3 regions of the Sphingobacterium sp. SYP-B4668 genome follow, and region 3 is predicted to be linked to each of the others. Evidence: riboswitches for the same ligand, from Rfam matches in the RefSeq annotation. Region 3 holds a riboswitch; each other region holds the start of a gene.
The links. A riboswitch is a leader RNA that binds a small molecule or an ion and turns the genes downstream of it on or off. The one in region 3 is predicted to bind S-adenosylmethionine.
Positions count from the first base shown of each region.

Region 1: another riboswitch for S-adenosylmethionine. It lies ahead of OQ289_RS06200 (O-acetylhomoserine aminocarboxypropyltransferase/cysteine synthase family protein); the one in region 3 lies ahead of OQ289_RS20590 (methylenetetrahydrofolate reductase).
Region 2: another riboswitch for S-adenosylmethionine. It lies ahead of metE (5-methyltetrahydropteroyltriglutamate--homocysteine S-methyltransferase); the one in region 3 lies ahead of OQ289_RS20590 (methylenetetrahydrofolate reductase).

Region 1 covers NZ_CP115483.1:1,430,601-1,433,883, reverse strand. Annotated here, with positions in the region: gene OQ289_RS06205 (chloride channel protein) at 1-1,052, shown strand, start outside; SAM riboswitch class I at 1,262-1,376, shown strand; gene OQ289_RS06200 (O-acetylhomoserine aminocarboxypropyltransferase/cysteine synthase family protein) at 1,630-2,937, shown strand; gene OQ289_RS06195 (homoserine O-acetyltransferase family protein) at 2,974-3,283, shown strand, end outside.
Region 2 covers NZ_CP115483.1:667,345-670,627, forward strand. Annotated here, with positions in the region: gene metE (5-methyltetrahydropteroyltriglutamate--homocysteine S-methyltransferase) at 1-1,337, opposite strand, end outside; SAM riboswitch class I at 1,409-1,516, opposite strand; gene OQ289_RS02820 (response regulator transcription factor) at 1,657-2,343, opposite strand; gene OQ289_RS02825 (sensor histidine kinase) at 2,397-3,283, opposite strand, start outside.
Region 3 covers NZ_CP115483.1:5,050,598-5,053,880, forward strand. Annotated here, with positions in the region: gene OQ289_RS20585 (glutamine--tRNA ligase/YqeY domain fusion protein) at 1-253, shown strand, start outside; gene OQ289_RS20590 (methylenetetrahydrofolate reductase) at 398-1,354, opposite strand; SAM riboswitch class I at 1,832-1,936, opposite strand; gene OQ289_RS20595 (hypothetical protein) at 2,003-2,845, opposite strand; gene rimM (ribosome maturation factor RimM) at 2,933-3,283, opposite strand, start outside.

The DNA of each region.
Region 1 (3,283 bases), 1.8 Mb from region 3:
TCAAAAAAAGGCAGAACAAAGGTATAAAAGAAATCTACACCACCTTAGAAACTCGAAAAGACCATCTGCCCATCTTTAAAATTCCTTCCCATTACTTCAATGGCTTTTTAACCGTAATATTTGGTGGATCAACGGGAATAGAGGTGTCTACCGTAGTAGCCACTGCTACCGTCGGAAATATCGTCTATAAAAAGGGGAAAATAGCCTTTGCTTATAAAAATGAACTAATTTGCGCAGGTGTGGCGGCTGGAGTCGCCACGTTGTTTGGCAGCCCTATTGCAGGTTGGTTGTTTGCCATTGAGGTGATTGCTCGCCGAGTCAGCAGACCTATATTAATCAGCTGCACGAGTTCGGTACTAATGGCCACCCTTTTTGGATATTTTATAGCGGGTCAAAAACTATTACCTTTCACCGTTCAAACCTGGCATTGGACTGCTTTACCTTATGTGATAGGTCTCAGTCTATTGGCCGCAATATTGGCTTTATACTTCACCAAAATTGTTATCCATATCAAAAAAGTATTTAATGGTATCGAGAACAATTTTATCCGGGTAAATCTTGGAGCTTTATCTTTGGGCCTTATGATTTTTGCTTTTCCGTATTTGTATGGAGATAGCTATCACGGCTTACAACAAGTAATTGAACAGGGGCTAAAAGAGACCCTATCCATTCCTTTTGGTATTACACTTTTATTATTGGTCATTCTAAAACCCTTGGCAGCCTCACTTACATTGGGCGCAGGAGGAGATGGAGGTGTATTCGCCCCTAGTATAGTCGCAGGAGCCTTTCTTGGCATTTTATTCGCACTAGTGTGCAATGCTTATTTGGGCACCGAGCTGATCGTACTCAACTTTGCGCTCTTTGGAGCCGCAGCAACACTGTCAGCAGCCATACATGCGCCATTGACATCAATTTTTCTCATCTGCAGTATCGCGCCAGGAGGATATATCTTATTCATACCATTGGCCATCGTCAGTATAATCGCTAAATACTTGGTCAAATGGATGTACCCTTATAACGTATACACCTATAAAGAACCTAAATTGGTCTAAGCTGCGGCAAACACTTTTCCGCACTACACACCTTTCCAAAGACTAACAGACCGCTCTAATACGACTTTAAGGATTGATATAAAGCTTAGTTATAGGTTTTTGGGATATTTTTTTACCTTATTTATTTGCGAAACTAAAAATCAAAAGATATATTTGTAAGGTCTTCGAGAAAGACACCTAATCACAACCTCTCTTTATCGTAGGGTTTTGATTTATAAAGAAGTGGCGAGAGACTGGCTCAATGACCCACTGGCAACCTTCAAAAAAAGTTTGAAAAGGTGCCAAATCCTGTCCAAAGCGATGTTGCTTTGGAGAATATAAATAAAAAAAGCTATGATCATTACAATTACATTTAACAAGTACACATCAACAAGAATATCCGCTAAGCAGGATACCAAAAATGCATCATTGCGTTCCGTGGAGCCCCACACCCGAATGCGAATGTCTGCTATGATGTGCTGTTAAGGAAATACCCTTATCACCCCCATTATAGTACTATGCCTTGCTCCCTATAAGAAGGAGTATCGAACATATCCATTTATCAACAACAAATTAATAAAACTTAAAGCTAGAGAACATGTCAGAAAATACAAACCTCAAATTCGAAACCTTACAAGTACATGCAGGTCAAGTCGTAGATCCGACTACAGGAGCCCGTGCGGTGCCTATCTATCAAACTACTTCATATGTATTTGAAAATGCAGAACACGGCGCTAACCTATTCGCACTTAAACAGTTTGGAAATATCTACACACGAATCATGAATCCCACCACTGATGTGTTTGAAAAACGAATCGCAGCATTGGAAGGTGGTGTAGCTGCAGTAGCAGTGGCGTCTGGTCAAGCTGCCCAGTTCATAGCGCTCAACAATATCATAGATGCTGGCGAAAATTTCGTTGCAGGTTCGAATCTATACGGAGGCACATATAATCAGTTCAAGGTTTCATTTAAAAGGTTAGGCATTGAAGCTAGATTTGCGAAAGACGGCGAACCGGAAAACATAGAAGCATTAATTGACGACAAGACCAAGGCCATCTATATTGAAACAATCGGAAATCCAAGTTACAATATTCCAGATTTTGAAAAAATAGCTGCAATTGCAAATAAATATGACCTTCCGCTTATCGTGGACAACACTTTCGGCGCTGGGGGCTATCTATTCAAGCCATTGGAACATGGTGCACACGTAGTTGTAGAATCTGCCACCAAATGGATCGGTGGTCACGGTACAAGCATTGGTGGAGTCATAATAGATGGTGGAAATTACAACTGGGGAAATGGAAAATTCAAACAATTTACTGAACCATCAGAAGGTTACCATGGATTGGTATTTGCCGATGTCTTTGGCGAAGGTGGCCCTTTTGGCAACATTCAATTCGCCATCAGAGCCCGCGTTGAAGGACTTAGAGACTTCGGTCCAGCATTATCTCCATTCAACTCTTTCCTCCTTCTACAAGGCCTTGAAACTTTGTCTTTGAGAGTACAACGCCATGTTGACAATGCCTTGGAGATTGCACAATGGTTGGAAGGTCATCCACAAGTAGAAAAAGTAAGCTACCCAGGCCTGAAAAGCTCGCCACATTTTACAAATGCCCAAAAATACCTGAGAAACGGATTTGGAGCAGTACTTTCATTTACTATTAAAGGAGACCCCAACAAAGCAAATGACTTTATTGACAGCTTGTCCTTGATTAGCCATCTTGCCAATGTTGGAGATACCAAATCATTAATCATACATCCATCTGCTACAACACATCAACAATTGAGTGAAGACGCACAGCGCGCCGCAGGAGTCTACCCTGGCTCATTAAGACTGGCTGTAGGAATCGAACATATTGACGACATCAAAGCTGATTTGCAACAAGCTTTCGAAAAAATAAAATAAGCAAAAGTCAGTGCTGACGAGTACAACATTACATCCATGAGTATTAAGACATATAAGCATAATGAACCATTTGTATTTGAAAATGGCAAACAGGTCACTGGCTTGGAGATTGCCTATCATACTTATGGACAGCTGAATGAAACAAAAGACAATGTAGTGTGGGTATGTCATGCACTGACCGCTAGTTCGGATGTACTGGATTGGTGGAGTGGGCTTTTTGGTGAAGACGATTTTTTCAACCCCAAAGACCACTTCATCATATGCGCCAATGTCATTGGCTCTCATTATGGGTCCACCAATCCACTTTCTATAAATGAAGCCACGAGACACCCATATTATCTTGCTT
Region 2 (3,283 bases), 1.0 Mb from region 3:
GTAGTAGTAGCGAAAGCAGGGAGACTAAATTTTGCTTGTTGAGCGAGTTTACGTGTTGCAAATGCCGATGTACGTTTAGCATCCTCATCCGTGATGTTGCTTACCCGATTTTTTACTTCTGGTTTGTGGATAAGGGGAGAGGTACGACGGCTTTCAGCAGCAGCTTTATTCGCCGCAAAGCGCTCTGCAGTATTTGCATCTACTTCGCCATCAGCCAAGATAGATAGGTCTTTTACTTCTGCTAATTTTTGCTTAGCAAATGCTAACCAATTTTTAACCTCAGCAGGAAGTGTTTCTTCGTTTTTCTCGCTGTCCAGGTCAAATGGAACGTGCAGTAATGACGATGACGTACCTACCCATACTCTGTCTGCGCCTAAAGCAGCTATAGCTTGTTGGAGTTTTGTTAACGATTTTTCGTAATCATTTTTCCAAATGTTACGACCTTCCACCACGCCCAAGGAGAGAGTCAATGACGCCGGTACTTTTGGTAGCACAGTGTCGAGTTGATTTTCCCCGCGAACTAAATCTAGGTGTAAAGCGTGTACTGGAAGCCCTAGCGCTAAATCTTCATTGTCCTTTAAAGCTTCAAAATATGTTGTAGCGATGAGTTTAGCATTACCTGCTGCTGCACTTAATCTTTCGAATACTGAAGTGTATAAAGCTTTTACTTTTGCATCTATGTCTAAAGCCAAATAAGGTTCATCTATCTGGATATATTTAGCACCAGCTGCGGCTAATTTCGAAAGAATTTGCTCGTAAACGGGTAATAAGTTTTCGATTAGATCGATACGGTCAAAACCTGTTTCTTTTTCTTTACCGATTAAAAGGTAAGTGATTGGACCAATGATGACCGGCTTTGTTTCAATGCCAGCTGTCTTAGCCTCGTTGTATTCGTTTAGAAACTTTTCAGAAGTTAACTTGAATGTTTGACCTTTAGTGAATTCAGGAACCATGTAATGGTAATTCGTGTCAAACCATTTTGTCATTTCAGAAGCTGTGACGTCGATTCCATCTTGTTGGAAACCCCGCGCCATAGCAAAATAAAGATCTAAGCTATAGTTGTTGTCTACTTTGCTTAATAAGGTATTGTATCGAGCTGGAATAGCACCAACTGTCAATGAAAGGTCTAATACTTGATCATAGAATGAAAAATCATTGGAAGGAATCAAATCGATGCCCGCATCTTTCTGAGTTTTCCAATTTGCTTCACGGATTTCTTTAGCTGCCTGTAATAATTCTTCCGCAGAAATCTTCTTAGCCCAATATGCCTCGTTAGCTTTCTTCAATTCGCGGAAAGGTCCCACTCTTGGGTAACCTAAGTTGTTTGTAATTAACATACTATTTCCTTATTAATTGTTATCTAAATTATTTATTGCTAAAGAGGAAGGACACCAGATGTAGTGACTTCGGCTTATCTTTCCCTCTTCCATGAAGGGGGGTAGAATTTAGCACCTTGTCAAGTGACAGGTTGCTAAGGCTTCTTCGGGTCTATTCCCTCGGCCTTTCTCTATAAGCGACGCTAATATCGGAATAAGAATTGATATTACAAAAAAGAACAGATAAAAAAGAAAAAAAGGATTGAAACTGATGGTTGAACTTCTAGGTTCCAACTCATTTTCAATCCTTTCGGTATGCCTTCTATTCTATATTAATGCGTTAGCTCACGAGCAATTTGTATCCTTTACCGTGTACATTAACAATTTCTACATTTGAATCTTGCTTGAGATATTTTCGTAATTTGCTTAGGAAAACGTCCATACTTCTACCTGTAAAATAGTTGTCGTCATGCCAGATCTTTAGTAACGCCTCCTCCCGGGTCAGGACATCATTCTTTTTGAGGCACAGGAGTCGGAGCAGCTCAGCTTCTTTTGTGGAGAGTTTTTGCTGTTGGCCTTTGTAAGAAATTTGCTGACTGGTGTAGTCAAAGAAGTAATCGCCAATTTCAAACTTGTCTGCGACTTCCTCATCTTTTTCACGGGAGCTTCTTTTTAAAAGAGCGTGTATGCGTAACAAGAGTTCTTCTACTCGAAAGGGTTTGGTGATATAATCGTCCCCACCAAGTTCAAATGCTTGAGTTTTATCCTCCATCATGCCTTTGGCGGTAGCATAAATAATCGGGACAGTGGTGTTGGTTTTACGGATGTCCTTACCAAGTGTGAACCCATCTTTTTTAGGCATCATCACATCTAGTATGCAGAGGTCGTATTCATCCTTATGAAAGGCGGTGAGCGCTTCCTCTCCATCCTGGCATAGCGTGACATCAAACTTGCTTTTTAATTCAAGATAGTCCTTTAATAATTCCCCTAAGTTTGGATCGTCTTCCGCTAATAATATTTTTTGCATAATTCGCGTATTTGTTCATTGGACAATTGCAGATGGAAATTCATCCGCGTTAGTTATAGTTTGTAACCCTTTAGCGGCAATGTTACATCAAAATGTGTGCCTTTATCTTTCTCACTTTTTACCTGTATACGTCCGTCTAATCGTTTGATTATGTCATTTACATAACTCAAGCCTAGGCCAAAACCCTTTACATTGTGAATGTTGCCTGTCGGAATGCGATAGAATTGGTCAAATATCTTTTGTTGTTGTTCTCGGGTCATGCCAATACCGTTGTCAGCAACAGAGATGACAATTGTATTTTTGTGGTTATGAGTTTTCACTACGATGTGTGGCGCATGGCGACTGTATTTGATGGCATTGTCTACCAAGTTGAATAGTACGTTGGAAAGGTGGAGTTCGTCTCCAATGACGGTATCTTCCTTCGCTTCTAAATATACTTCTAACGTACCTTTTGATTTCTGAAGCTGTAAATTCATACTGTCCAGTACAGCATTAGTGAGTTCATTTATACGCACGTCGATGCGGTCAATTTTAAGGTTTTCTTTTTCTAATCTAGCGATGTTGAGCACTCGTTCGATATGGTCACCTAATCTGATATTTTCGTCATATATGATATTTGCAAGTCTATTTACCCTTTTTTGGTCGGTTATGATTTCGGGGTCACGTAGCGATTCGCTCGCAATCATGATAGTCGCAACAGGCGTCTTAAATTCGTGCGTCATGTTGTTGATGAAGTCAGTTTTCATCTCTGATATTTTCTTTTGTCGATAAATAGTGGTCAGCGTATAGGCAAAACAACCAATCAAAAGAACTAATAATGCGCCCATTGGAAAGAAAAGATAGCCCATGTTGTCCATGATGATATTCTTTTTATTTGGAAAAGAAATAGTCAGCTTTCCAGGTGCATTTCCGAGATCTCCTTGAAATAATAAGGTGGAAT
Region 3 (3,283 bases):
CGAGCGCTTGTTCAATGTCGAAAATCCAGCTGCGGAAGAGGATTTCAAATCGACCATCAACCCCGATAGTCTGAAAGTCATTTCCAATGCTTATTTGGAACCAGACTTGGCAACAGCTGAAGCAGGAAAGGGTTACCAATTTATACGATTGGGATACTTTACCTTAGATACCAAGTCTACTACAGAAAATCTCGTCTTTAATAGAACCGTGACGCTCAAGGACTCTTGGGCAAAGGAAGTCAAAAAAGGATAAAATTTTGTCAAAAGAAAAGCCTGTTGCAACAGGCTTTTCTTTTATTCTATTAATGACTTTCCCCTTGAATGAAGAACCCTGATCAGACCAGGCGATAGCAGCGCGAAGCGTTTGTAGGTTTATGAAGCAGCTGCCTCTTTTCCCTTAAAATAACTGTTCCACAATCTTCTTGGTGGGACCAGGATTACTCATGGTATAAAAATGCAATACTGGTGCTCCAAAGTCAATCAGCTCTTTACATTGTTGAACAAGCCATTCCTGACCAACTTGACGAACATCAGCATTGGTATGACAGTCAGCAATCGCATCGCTCAATTCTTCCGGAATATCCAAATGGAAAACGCGAGGTAATGTTACCAATTGTTTTTTGGATGTTATCGGTTTCAGTCCTGGGATAATGGGCACATGTATATCATGCTCCCGGCATTTCGTCACGAATTCTTTGTATTTTTCTACATTGAAAAACATCTGGGTCACGATAAACTCGGCTCCCATCTCCACTTTCTTTTTCAAGAATTTGAAGTCTGTATTGAAATTAGGACTTTCAAAATGTTTTTCAGGATAACCTGCCACGCCTATACAGAAGTCAGTTTTTTCTGAATTGACAATATCCTCATGCAGATATTTACCGGTATTCATATCCAAGACTTGTTCGAGCAAGTCTGTGGCATAGGTGTGTCCTCCATCTGTCGGGATAAAATCAGCATCTCCTCTACGAGCATCGCCACGAAGAACCAATACGTTGTCGATACCTAAGAAATTGAGATCTATCAATGCATTTTCAGTCTCCTCTTTGGTAAAACCTCCGCAGATTAAGTGTGGCACGGCATCCACTTTATACTTATTCATGATGGCTGCACATATGGCGACTGTACCTGGTCGTTTGCGATAAGCTACCCGTTCCAAAAGTCCACCTGCATGCTCTTTATACAAGTAATCTTCTCGATGGTAGGTCACATCTATAAAAGGCGGTTTGAATTCCATGAGTTCGTCCATTGTCTTATAGATACTCTGGATACTCTGCCCCTTCGCTGGCGGCAACAATTCGAAAGAAAAAAGCGTTTTCCCTTTGGCGTTTTTAATGTGATCGACGATTTTCATCTAATAATTTTTTCTTTATCTGTTGATGAGAGCTCGAGTAAATAATGATTGTCCTATTCGCAAACATTATTTACCTCTCGGTTTCATCTAATAATTTTTTCTTTATCTGTTGATGAGAGCTCGAGTAAATAATGATTGTCCTATTCGCAAACATTATTTACCTCTCGGTTTCATCTAATAATTTTTTCTTTATCTGTTGATGAGAGCTCGAGTAAATAATGATGTCCTATTCACCAACATTATTTATCTCTCGGTTTCATCTAATAATTTTTTCTTTAACAGTGACGCAGTTATAGACATTATTGTCTACCCTACTTATCTTTTCATATGGAGACAGCATTCTCATTCCTGCAGAGCGAGTTGCCTCATTGACCTATCAGACTGAAAAACAGCTATATGCACCACAAATAGTGATGACAATAATAAAAATTAACATATGAAAGCTCGGAGAGAAAGACACCAAGGAACAGTGTTTTCGGCTTATCTTTCCCGTTGATTGGCGGGGTAGAATGTAGCACCTTGTCTTCAGACAGGTTGCTAAGGCTTCATCGGGTCTATTCCCTCTGCCTTTCTCCATAAGCGGAGCTAATATCGATAATCAAAGCGACAACTCAAAATTAAATCGTCAAAACAAGATATTATGTTTCATCACTCCTGTTGTTCAATTGCATTTCGAAGATCTTTTAGATAATAGAATACCACCAAAAGACCAGACTTTTTGTATCGATTCACAGAGGTGCCCTTAAAGGTCTCATACATCATTTGATACGCTTGATGGGCATCCCCTTCATCATAAAAGATAGCTTTCCAAGTATCGGGTACCTCCTTCCAGTCGCGAAGGACTATTCCATTTTCCTGATACACAAGTGGTGTTGGGATACCATCCATCTTATATCCGTGATAGACACCAGAATTAAGTACATGTTGTACATAGGCACATACATAATCGAGGTTGTTCAACAGCCGATCTTTGATGGCTGCTTTGGACTCCTGCTCACTAGGCGCTATCCTCCATTGATTAAGCGCATAGGAAAATTTACTTTCGCTCTCAATTGGTGTAGTTTCATCCCGTACAAAATTAAAATACAGACGCTCATTGGCGGGTACTACTTGACTGTAAATCTCATCAAAGACAGCAAAAAATTGGATACAATCTTGCCCTTGTTTCTTCGTTTCCAAAACGAGCTCGGCACCCTTCTCATCTTTTAGTCTAATCTTACGACCGTCGATTTCATAGCTTCCATGTAATAAAATATCATCCAATCCGAGAACAAATGAATAATTGTCTTTTAACGATAGAAAAGATCGGTGATAAATCTCATGGTCACATGCCACATTACACCCTACCCTCTCCTTATTATGTTTACTATCGTTAAGATATTCATTTTCCTTATAAGCGCATGTCATCTGATAATTGCCCGGAGGTAGCCTTACCGATTCATTACATGAACTCAGGAGCAACGCCAATAAGAGGATTGATAGGTATTTCATTCAATTGGTCCGATAATAAAACGTACTTCGTTTACTCGTCGTAATATAAATAGAAAAAGCTGCCTTTACAAGAGCAGCTTTTTTCTATTATTCTTGATAGAGGTCTACCAATCCATCTGGGAGGTCTACTTCTATAATTTCCTCCTCGGGGTCTATCCCAAGAATGAGATCGTCATTCAACGGAAACATAAGTTCTTTGCCATTATAATCGACAGTCGCAACGAATTGCTGAGGTAAATCCTGCACTTCGGTAATTTCGCCCAACTCGCCATGCTTTTCATCTACCACCAAAAAACCGACAAGGTCCTTCATCCGAAAATCATCGGGGTCGCGCTCAGGCATTTTATCATTGGAAAGGTATACCTTCTTCCGTACCAACGGCTGAGCTTGATCGATATGATCCACATCTTCAAGATTAAGGTAAGCGGTACTATTGGT